2 regions of the Pseudogracilibacillus sp. ICA-222130 genome follow, and region 1 is predicted to be linked to the other one. Evidence: riboswitches for the same ligand, from Rfam matches in the RefSeq annotation. Region 1 holds a riboswitch; the other holds the start of a gene.

Region 1 (4,221 bases):
TACTGCTTTTGCAGCTTTGTCTCCAATCCATTGGAAAATTTGTACTAATAATAATAAAATTACGACCGTTAAAATCATAATGGTATTATCATATCGGTAGTAACCAAATCGAATTGCTAAATCACCGATTCCTCCACCACCAACGAAACCAGCCATTGCAGAATAAGCTACTAAACTAATCACGGTTAATGTGATGCCTTGGATAATACTAGATTTGGCTTCTGGAAGTAATACATCTTTAATAATCATCCAAGGTGTTGCACCAACCGCAATTGCTGCTTCGATCACTCCCTTATCAATTTCACGAAGGGATGTTTCCACAATTCGTGCAAAAAATGGGATGGCTGCAACCGATAAAGCAACACTTGCAGCAGTAGGTCCAATCGAGTTACCGACGATTAATTTTGTAAATGGTGTAATAGCTACCATTAAAATAATGAACGGGATGGAACGAATGACGTTCACAACAAATCCGAGGACAGATTTTATCGGTTTATTTTCAAGAAATAGTCCCTTATCCGTGACGAATAAAATAATCCCTAATGGCAATCCGATGATGAGTGCAACGAGTAGCGCAATACCTATCATATATATCGTTTCCCCAAATGCTTGCGTCATTTCGGGTAACAGTTCCACAATACGGTCCACATCAAATAACATCACGAATCACCTCCACATCTACTTGTTGTGATGACATATAATCGATTGCTTTGTCGATTTCAGTTTTGTCACCTTTCATTTCCATGACGAACATTCCCAGTGGACGTTCTTGAATATATTCAATTAAACCGTGTAAGAAATTTCCTTTTACATCAAATGTTTGAATCATATCGGAAATGACGCTTTCGCCAGCAATATCTCCACGGAACGTAATTTTAACAATTTGTCCGGTGCATTTTTGTAACATTTCTTCTGGTACATCGATATTCACAACATCTTTAATGAATGTTTTCGTTAAATCATTTTTCGGTGCAGAGAAAATATCATATACGTTTCCTGATTCCACAACTTTTCCATCCTGCATAATAGCCATACGGTCACAAATTTCTTTCACCACATTCATCTCATGTGTAATTAATACAATCGTAATATTTAATTCTCGATTAATTTTCTTTAATAACTTTAAAATGGATGAGGTTGTATTCGGATCGAGAGCAGAAGTAGCTTCATCGCACAGTAATACAGATGGTTCATTCGCTAGTGCACGAGCAATACCAACTCGTTGTTTTTGACCACCACTTAGTTGGGCCGGAAAGACATCTTTTTTATCTGCTAAATCTACCATATCTAAAAGTTCTTCGACACGTTGATCAATCTCTTTTGCTGGTGTGGATGCTGCTCGTAAAGCAAATATGATATTTTCAGCAACTGTTTTTTGACTTATGAGATGGAAATGTTGGAAAATCATGCCGATTTTTAAACGTGCTTTACGTAGGTTGTTTGCATTCAAAGACATTAAATCAAGCCCGTCGACTAATATTCGTCCTTTTGTAGGTCGTTCTAGTAAATTAATACAGCGTAATAAGGAACTTTTACCTGCCCCAGAATATCCGACAATACCGAAGATTTCTCCTTCGTTAATCGTTAAAGATACATTGTCGACACCAATGACATCTCTATCCTTCGTTTGATACACTTTTGTTAAATTTTCGATTTGAATCATGGCTAGTCTCCCTTTTAAAAACATAAAAAAACTTCTTTCACAAATATGAAAGAAGAACTGTTAATTTTCAGCTTATCTTCCAGAAATTTGTACGTTCTGAAGGAATTGGCACCTTCCATAATGGGGTTGCCGGACGTCATTGGGCCTTGTCCCTCGGTCACTCTTGATAAGTTATCGACTTATATAATTGTAGCATTTCATATTAGTCAAACTAATATATTTAATCATAGCTATTTTCGTTTAATTTGTCAATAATAACTGAAAATTTCTTTCTTTTCGAAAGTATATTCTTTATACTTGTTGTAGAATGATAGAATTGAAATGAGGAATATTTATATGAAATTATCGAATCGATTACAGAGATTGCCGGCACATTTTTTCTCGCAATTAACCAAAAATGTTCAACAAGCTGTTAGGGAAGGGAGAGATGTTATTAATCTTGGAAGAGGAAATCCTGATAAACCAACGCCGTCTCATATCGTAACAGCTTTACAGGATGCAGTAGAAGATCCAGTCACACATGGATATGCACCATTTCGAGGTACGACGGAATTGAAAGAAGCGATAGCGATATTTTATAAACGTGAATACGGAGTAAATCTAGATCCGGAAACAGAGGTTGCTATTTTATTCGGTTCGAAAGCGGGAGTTGTCGAATTACCATTGGCGATTATGGATCCAGGAGAAGTTCTCTTACTTCCAGACCCAGGTTATCCAGACTATTTATCTGGTGTTAGTTTGGCAGATATACGATTCGAAACGATGCCATTACTAGAAGAAAATAACTATTTTCCTAATTATGATGTTATAGATGAGGATATTAAACGAGATGCAACATTAATGTATTTAAATTATCCAAGTAATCCGACGAGTGCAGTAGCAGATGTTCCATTTTTTGATGAGACAGTCCAATTCGCGAAAGAAAACAATATTGCAGTAATGCATGATTTTGCTTATGGTGGAATCGGATTTGATGGTGAAAAACCGGTAAGTTTTTTACAAGCAGACGGGGCGAAAGATGTCGGGGTGGAAATGTATACGATGTCGAAAACATTTAATATGGCTGGATGGCGCGTCGGATTTGCTTTAGGAAATAAGGAGATTGTCGGTGCGATTAATTTATTACAAGATCATATGTATATTAACCAATTTCCTGCCGTTCAGCGTGCAGCTGCAAAAGCATTGTTAGGAGAGCAAACGGCAGCGAAAGAAATAGTCGCTTTATATGAACATCGTCGTAATGTGTTTATCGAAGCTTGTAAAAAAATCGGGTGGAAAGTCGAAGCACCAAAGGCCTCTTTTTTCGCTTGGTTACAGGTTCCAAATGGACATACGAGTGAATCCTTTACTGATTTGTTGTTAAATGAAGCAAATATCGCTGTTGCTCCAGGTAATGCTTTTGGGGCACATGGAGAAGGGTATGTACGAATTGGATTATTGGAGGAAGTAGATCGTTTACGTGAAGCGGTAGAACGGATAGGAAAACTGGACTTATTTTAATCGATGTCCAGTTTTTTCTCCGGATAAAATCCATTTGAAAGAGTGGGGGAGTGGTATGAAAGTAATTGATTTAACCGCAACATTGAACGAAAAAATGGACGTCTATCCTGGAGATCCAGCGGTTACGATTGAAAAAGTCCATACATTTGACAAAAATGGCTGGGAGTTAAGAAGGTTAACATTAGGTACGCATACCGGCACACATGTCGATGCATTTTCGCATATGCATAAAGGAAAAGCAAATGTAGATGAGATTCCGATCGAACGATTTTTTGGTGAAGCACAAGTAGTGCAAAAAGATTCACAATGGCCGAGGGAGATAGGCTTATTCTTTACTGAACCACTGGATGAAACATATATAGATAAATTATTGCACGCAAAACCCTCCTTTGTCGGTGGAGATATGACGGAACGATTAGAAAGAATGTTATTAGCGAACGACATTATTACCTATACAGACCTAATCAATTTAGAAAAAATTCCGTTCCATCAATCTTTTACATTTTATGGACTACCTTTAAAAATAGAAAAAGGGGACGGGTCACCAGTCCGCGCGATCGCTATATTATAAAAGCGATTATTAGTAGTAGCTTTGCAGGAGAAAACGGGGAGGATCAATCCCCGTCTTTTTTTATCATTTTTTCTTGCTTCAACTTACAAATTGGAATATATAAAGCAATGTATACAATATAAAGTTAATAATGGATGATCTAAAGGAGAATTTTTCATTATTTTTCAAAAAAATTAAAACTTTTTATATAAGTGACCGTCTAATATATAGCAGGTGAAGGGGGAGTCCATTGGAGAAAATTACAAAAAAAGCTATTGCTGGAGATAAAGAAGCTTTTATGCAACTTATGGATACTGTAAAAGCTGATATTTATCGAACAGCATTGAGTTACATGAAAACAGAAGAGCTTGCATTAGAAGTAGTACAAGAAGTTACATATCGCGCATTGATTAATATCCATTCAATACGACAACCTGCCTATATTAAAACGTGGTTTATTCGAATTACGATTAATTATTGTAACGATTTAATACGGGAACGAAAAAAA
Region 2 (4,221 bases), on a different contig from region 1:
CCTACCTATGTCAAACAGTATAACCAATAAATTTTTATTTAATCATATTATGCGTGAAGAAATGAAAAACTTCTTCGAGGGCGAAAATCCTGACTTGAATAGTAGTATTCTTGACGGTACCTTCACTGCGGAAATCCGGTTTAATTCCGCAAGTTCACGAGGAAAACCCGTTGCACTTGCGGATATATTGTATAATTCCGCAAGTTCACGAGGAAAACCCGTTGCACTTGCGGATATATTGTATAATTCCGCAAGTTCACGAGGAAAACCCGTTGCACTTGCGGATATATTGCATAATTCCGCAAGTTCACGAGGAAATCGCGCCACACTTGCGGATATATTGTATAATTCCGCAAGTTCACGAGGAAATCGCGCTGCACTTGCGGATATAATGCTTAATTCCGCAAGTTCACGAGGAAAACTCGTTCCACTTGCGGATATCCGTCACAATTCCGCAAGTTCCCGAGCAAATTCCTCCCAACTTGCGGATATCTAGCATCCCCCCTCAAGCCCCCGTCCCCGAAAAGACCTCGCTCCGCTTCAACCAGCAACCAAAAAACTTACATAACATTCAAATTTCGATAATTTTCTCTCTTATGTTTTAAAGGATAATTGGGAAAAGTAAAACTATGACAAAATATTGGAAAATGCGACAAAATCATTGAAGTTTACGGTGACATTTATTATGATGTTCTACGTGTGTGAAAAAGAACGTACAAAGGTTTGACCGACATTAATGAATCTACAAAAGATAAGACGATTTTTCGATGAAAACGACATAACCGTATCAAATGAAAAACCATCTTACAACATATGGGCATGCCTCTGTAAATTTAAAGACACAAAGGGAGTTTATCATGGAAAACTTTTTTAAAATGAAAGAGTTAGGCACGAATGTTCGAACAGAGATTTTAGCAGGAATGACAACGTTTTTAACGATGTCATATATTATTGTAGTAAACCCTGCTATATTATCTGCAGCGGGTGTGCCGTTTGATCAAGTGTTTATTGCAACAATCGTGTCCGCGGTAGTAGGAACACTCATTATGGCTTTATTCGGAAATTATCCGATTGCTATTGCGCCTGGAATGGGGATGAACGCTTATTTTGTAAGTGTTGTAGCGACACAAGGCGTTTCCTATCAAGCAGTTTTTGGTGCAGTTTTTGTATCGGGGATTATCTTTTTATTATTAACATTTACAAAGTTTCGCCAAATATTAATTGAATCGATTCCAGATTCATTGAAATATGGTATAACAGCAGGAATTGGCTTATTTATCGCATTTTTAGGATTGAAAATGGCAGGACTTGTTGTTCCAAATGAGGAAACATTAGTGTCATTTGGAGACTTGTCGATTCCAGAGACACAATTAGCGGTTTTTGGTATTGTGATCACTTTAATTTTAGTTGCTAGAAATGTAAAAGGTGCTTTATTTATCGGGATGGCGATCACAGCAATTACGGGATATATTTTTAACTTATTAACGATTGATGGCTTTATATCTGCACCACCAGCTCCAATCTTTTTTGATTTAGATATCGGTGGTGTTGTTCAACATGGATTGTACGGAGTAATTTTTGCATTTTTACTTGTCACTATTTTTGATACGACAGGAACGATGATTGGAGTAGCGGAACAAGCAGGTTTAATGAAAAATGGTAAGTTTCCGCGTGCACGTGCGGCGTTAACTGCTGATGCGATCGCAACAACTGTTGGTTCGACATTAGGTTCTACACCATCATCCGCTTATGTTGAGTCATCTTCAGGTGTAGCAGTTGGGGGAAGAACAGGTTTTACGACATTGGTTGTCGCTTTACTATTTTTAGTTTCACTTTTATTTTCCCCATTAGTTGCTGCGATTTCGTCTTTATCAGCAGTAACAGCACCAGCACTTATTATCGTTGGAAGTTATATGTTATTTGGACTTTCAAAGATTAAGTGGAATGAATTTAATGAAGCATTTCCGACATTTATTGTCGTTTTAATGATGCCTCTAACATCGAGTATCGCAACAGGAATTGCAGTAGGGTTTATCACTTATCCTTTATTAAAATTAGTAACTGGTAAAGGGAAAGAAGTGCACCCAATGCTCTATATATTCGGGGTTATCTTTATTATTCAAATGATCTTTTTCCCAGCTCATTAAAAAAGTTTCACGAAATTATTTGACAGTTCTAATAAATCTGTGTATAGTATTATTCAACATCAAAAATTAAATAAAAAGTTTTACATTTTCTTATCCAGAGAGGTGGAGGGACTGGCCCTACGAAGCCTCGGCAACAGACTTGACTAGTACTGTGCCAATTCCAGCAAGCTTTTAGTTTGAAAGATAAGAAGAGTCGAGACAGTATATGTATATTCGAACCTCTTCTTAATCAGGAAGAGGTTTTTTAATTGGAAAAATTCTTCGTCTTCATGAAAAAATGGTTAAAGGTGTGAGGAGAAATGAGTCGTTTACAGGAAGCACATATTAAGTTTCTCGAGAGACATTTAGCGGATTTAGAAAATGGAACAATCACATTAACAGTTCATGATGGATATGTCGCTAGAATTGAAAAACAAGAAAACACATTATTTGATGAACAAGAGAAGTTATCAGAAAAAGAAATTATTTCTATATAAATTTTATTCAGAAAAATCATATTATTTAATTATTTTAGGGGGAATAAAATGACAGACCGATGTAGACAAGAAACTTTTTTAGTGCAAATTGGAAATAATCGTGATGAGCATTTTCGAGCAGTAAGTACACCGATTTATTTTTCAACAGCATTTCGCCACGAGGAAATCGGACTGCAAGATGGATATGATTATATCCGTACAGGGAATCCAACCCGAACAGTACTAGAAGAAGCTGTAGCAGAATTAGAAAAAGGGGATAAAGCATTTGCGACATCATCTGGAATGTCGGCAGTACAACTCGTATTTTCTTTATTTGAAAAGGGTGATCATATTATTTCTTCTAGAGATATTTATGGTGGCAACTTCCGACTTTTCGAGATTTTTGAGAAAAAATATGGCTTTGAATTCTCTTATTGGGACGGAAAAGATTACGAGGAATTAGAAACATTAAAACGAGAAAATACGAAGGCAATATTTATTGAAACACCAACAAATCCTTTAATGCAAACAGTTAAATTATCGAAAATATCCGAGTTTTCACATAAGAATGATCTTCTACATATCGTCGATAATACTTTGTATACACCGTATATACAACGACCGATTGAAGAGGGAGCAGACATTGTCATCCATAGTGCAACAAAGTATTTGGCTGGACATAATGATGTGTTGGCAGGACTTGTTATTGCAAAAGGGGAGGAAGTTTGTGAAGAGCTTAGCTTTTTACATAATTCCATTGGAGCAGTATTAGCTCCATACGATTGTTGGAGCCTGATTCGTGGAATGAAAACTTTAGCATTAAGAATGAGGCAACATGAACGAAATGCAAAACATGTTATCGACTTTTTACAAGACCATCCACTCGTCACAAATGTGTATTATCCAGGAAGGGGCGGTATGTTAAGTTTTGAAATTATAAATGAAAATCTTGTGGAACCATTTTTAAAAGCATTACAAGTTTTCACGTTTGCGGAGAGTCTTGGAGGCGTAGAAAGTTTCCTTACATACCCGGTTACGCAAACACATATGGATATACCGGAAGAAGTAAGGTTAAGCTATGGTTTATCAAATCGACTACTTCGTGCTTCAGTCGGTGTAGAACATGAAGAAGATTTAGTAAATGATTTAGCACGTGCATTTGAGCAAATTCGTACATGAGAGGTGAAGTGATCCGATGAGTTTGTTAAAAGATTTAGAGAAAAAAGTGTTAATTGCAGATGGAGCAATGGGGACGATTTTATATGCGAATGGTGTTGGACGTTGTTTTGAGGAATTGAATTTAACACATCCAGATCAAATCCAAAATGTTCATGAAACATATATCGTAGCAGGGGCCGAAGTGATTCAAACGAACACATATGGAGCCAATTATATTAAGCTGGCAAGATATGGCCTGGAAGAACAAGTGAAAAAAATTAATGAGCAAGCAGTCCAAATTGCGAAACGTGCGAGTAATGGTCGGGCACATATTCTCGGAAATATTGGCGGAATATATGGTGGCCAAACATTAAATGAAAGCGAAGAAGAGATCAAAAGAAGCTTCAGAGAACAGTTATATTGCTTACTACTTGAAGGAGTTGATGGATTAATATTAGAAA

The links. Region 1 has a riboswitch for S-adenosylmethionine ahead of WKT09_RS05680 (methionine ABC transporter ATP-binding protein). Riboswitches for the same ligand answer to the same signal wherever they lie in the genome.
Region 2: another riboswitch for S-adenosylmethionine. It lies ahead of WKT09_RS10730 (DUF2292 domain-containing protein); the one in region 1 lies ahead of WKT09_RS05680 (methionine ABC transporter ATP-binding protein).

The regions. Positions count from the first base shown of each region.
Region 1 covers NZ_JBBKBG010000008.1:64,961-69,181, forward strand. The annotation lists gene WKT09_RS05675 (methionine ABC transporter permease) at 1-660, opposite strand, end outside; gene WKT09_RS05680 (methionine ABC transporter ATP-binding protein) at 650-1,663, opposite strand; SAM riboswitch class I at 1,733-1,836, opposite strand; gene WKT09_RS05685 (pyridoxal phosphate-dependent aminotransferase) at 2,000-3,163, shown strand; gene WKT09_RS05690 (cyclase family protein) at 3,219-3,734, shown strand; gene WKT09_RS05695 (sigma-70 family RNA polymerase sigma factor) at 3,964-4,221, shown strand, end outside.
Region 2 covers NZ_JBBKBG010000028.1:18,902-23,122, reverse strand. The annotation lists gene WKT09_RS10740 (hypothetical protein) at 8-496, shown strand; gene WKT09_RS10735 (NCS2 family permease) at 858-2,147, shown strand; SAM riboswitch class I at 2,235-2,337, shown strand; gene WKT09_RS10730 (DUF2292 domain-containing protein) at 2,447-2,623, shown strand; gene WKT09_RS10725 (PLP-dependent transferase) at 2,672-3,781, shown strand; gene WKT09_RS10720 (bifunctional homocysteine S-methyltransferase/methylenetetrahydrofolate reductase) at 3,798-4,221, shown strand, end outside.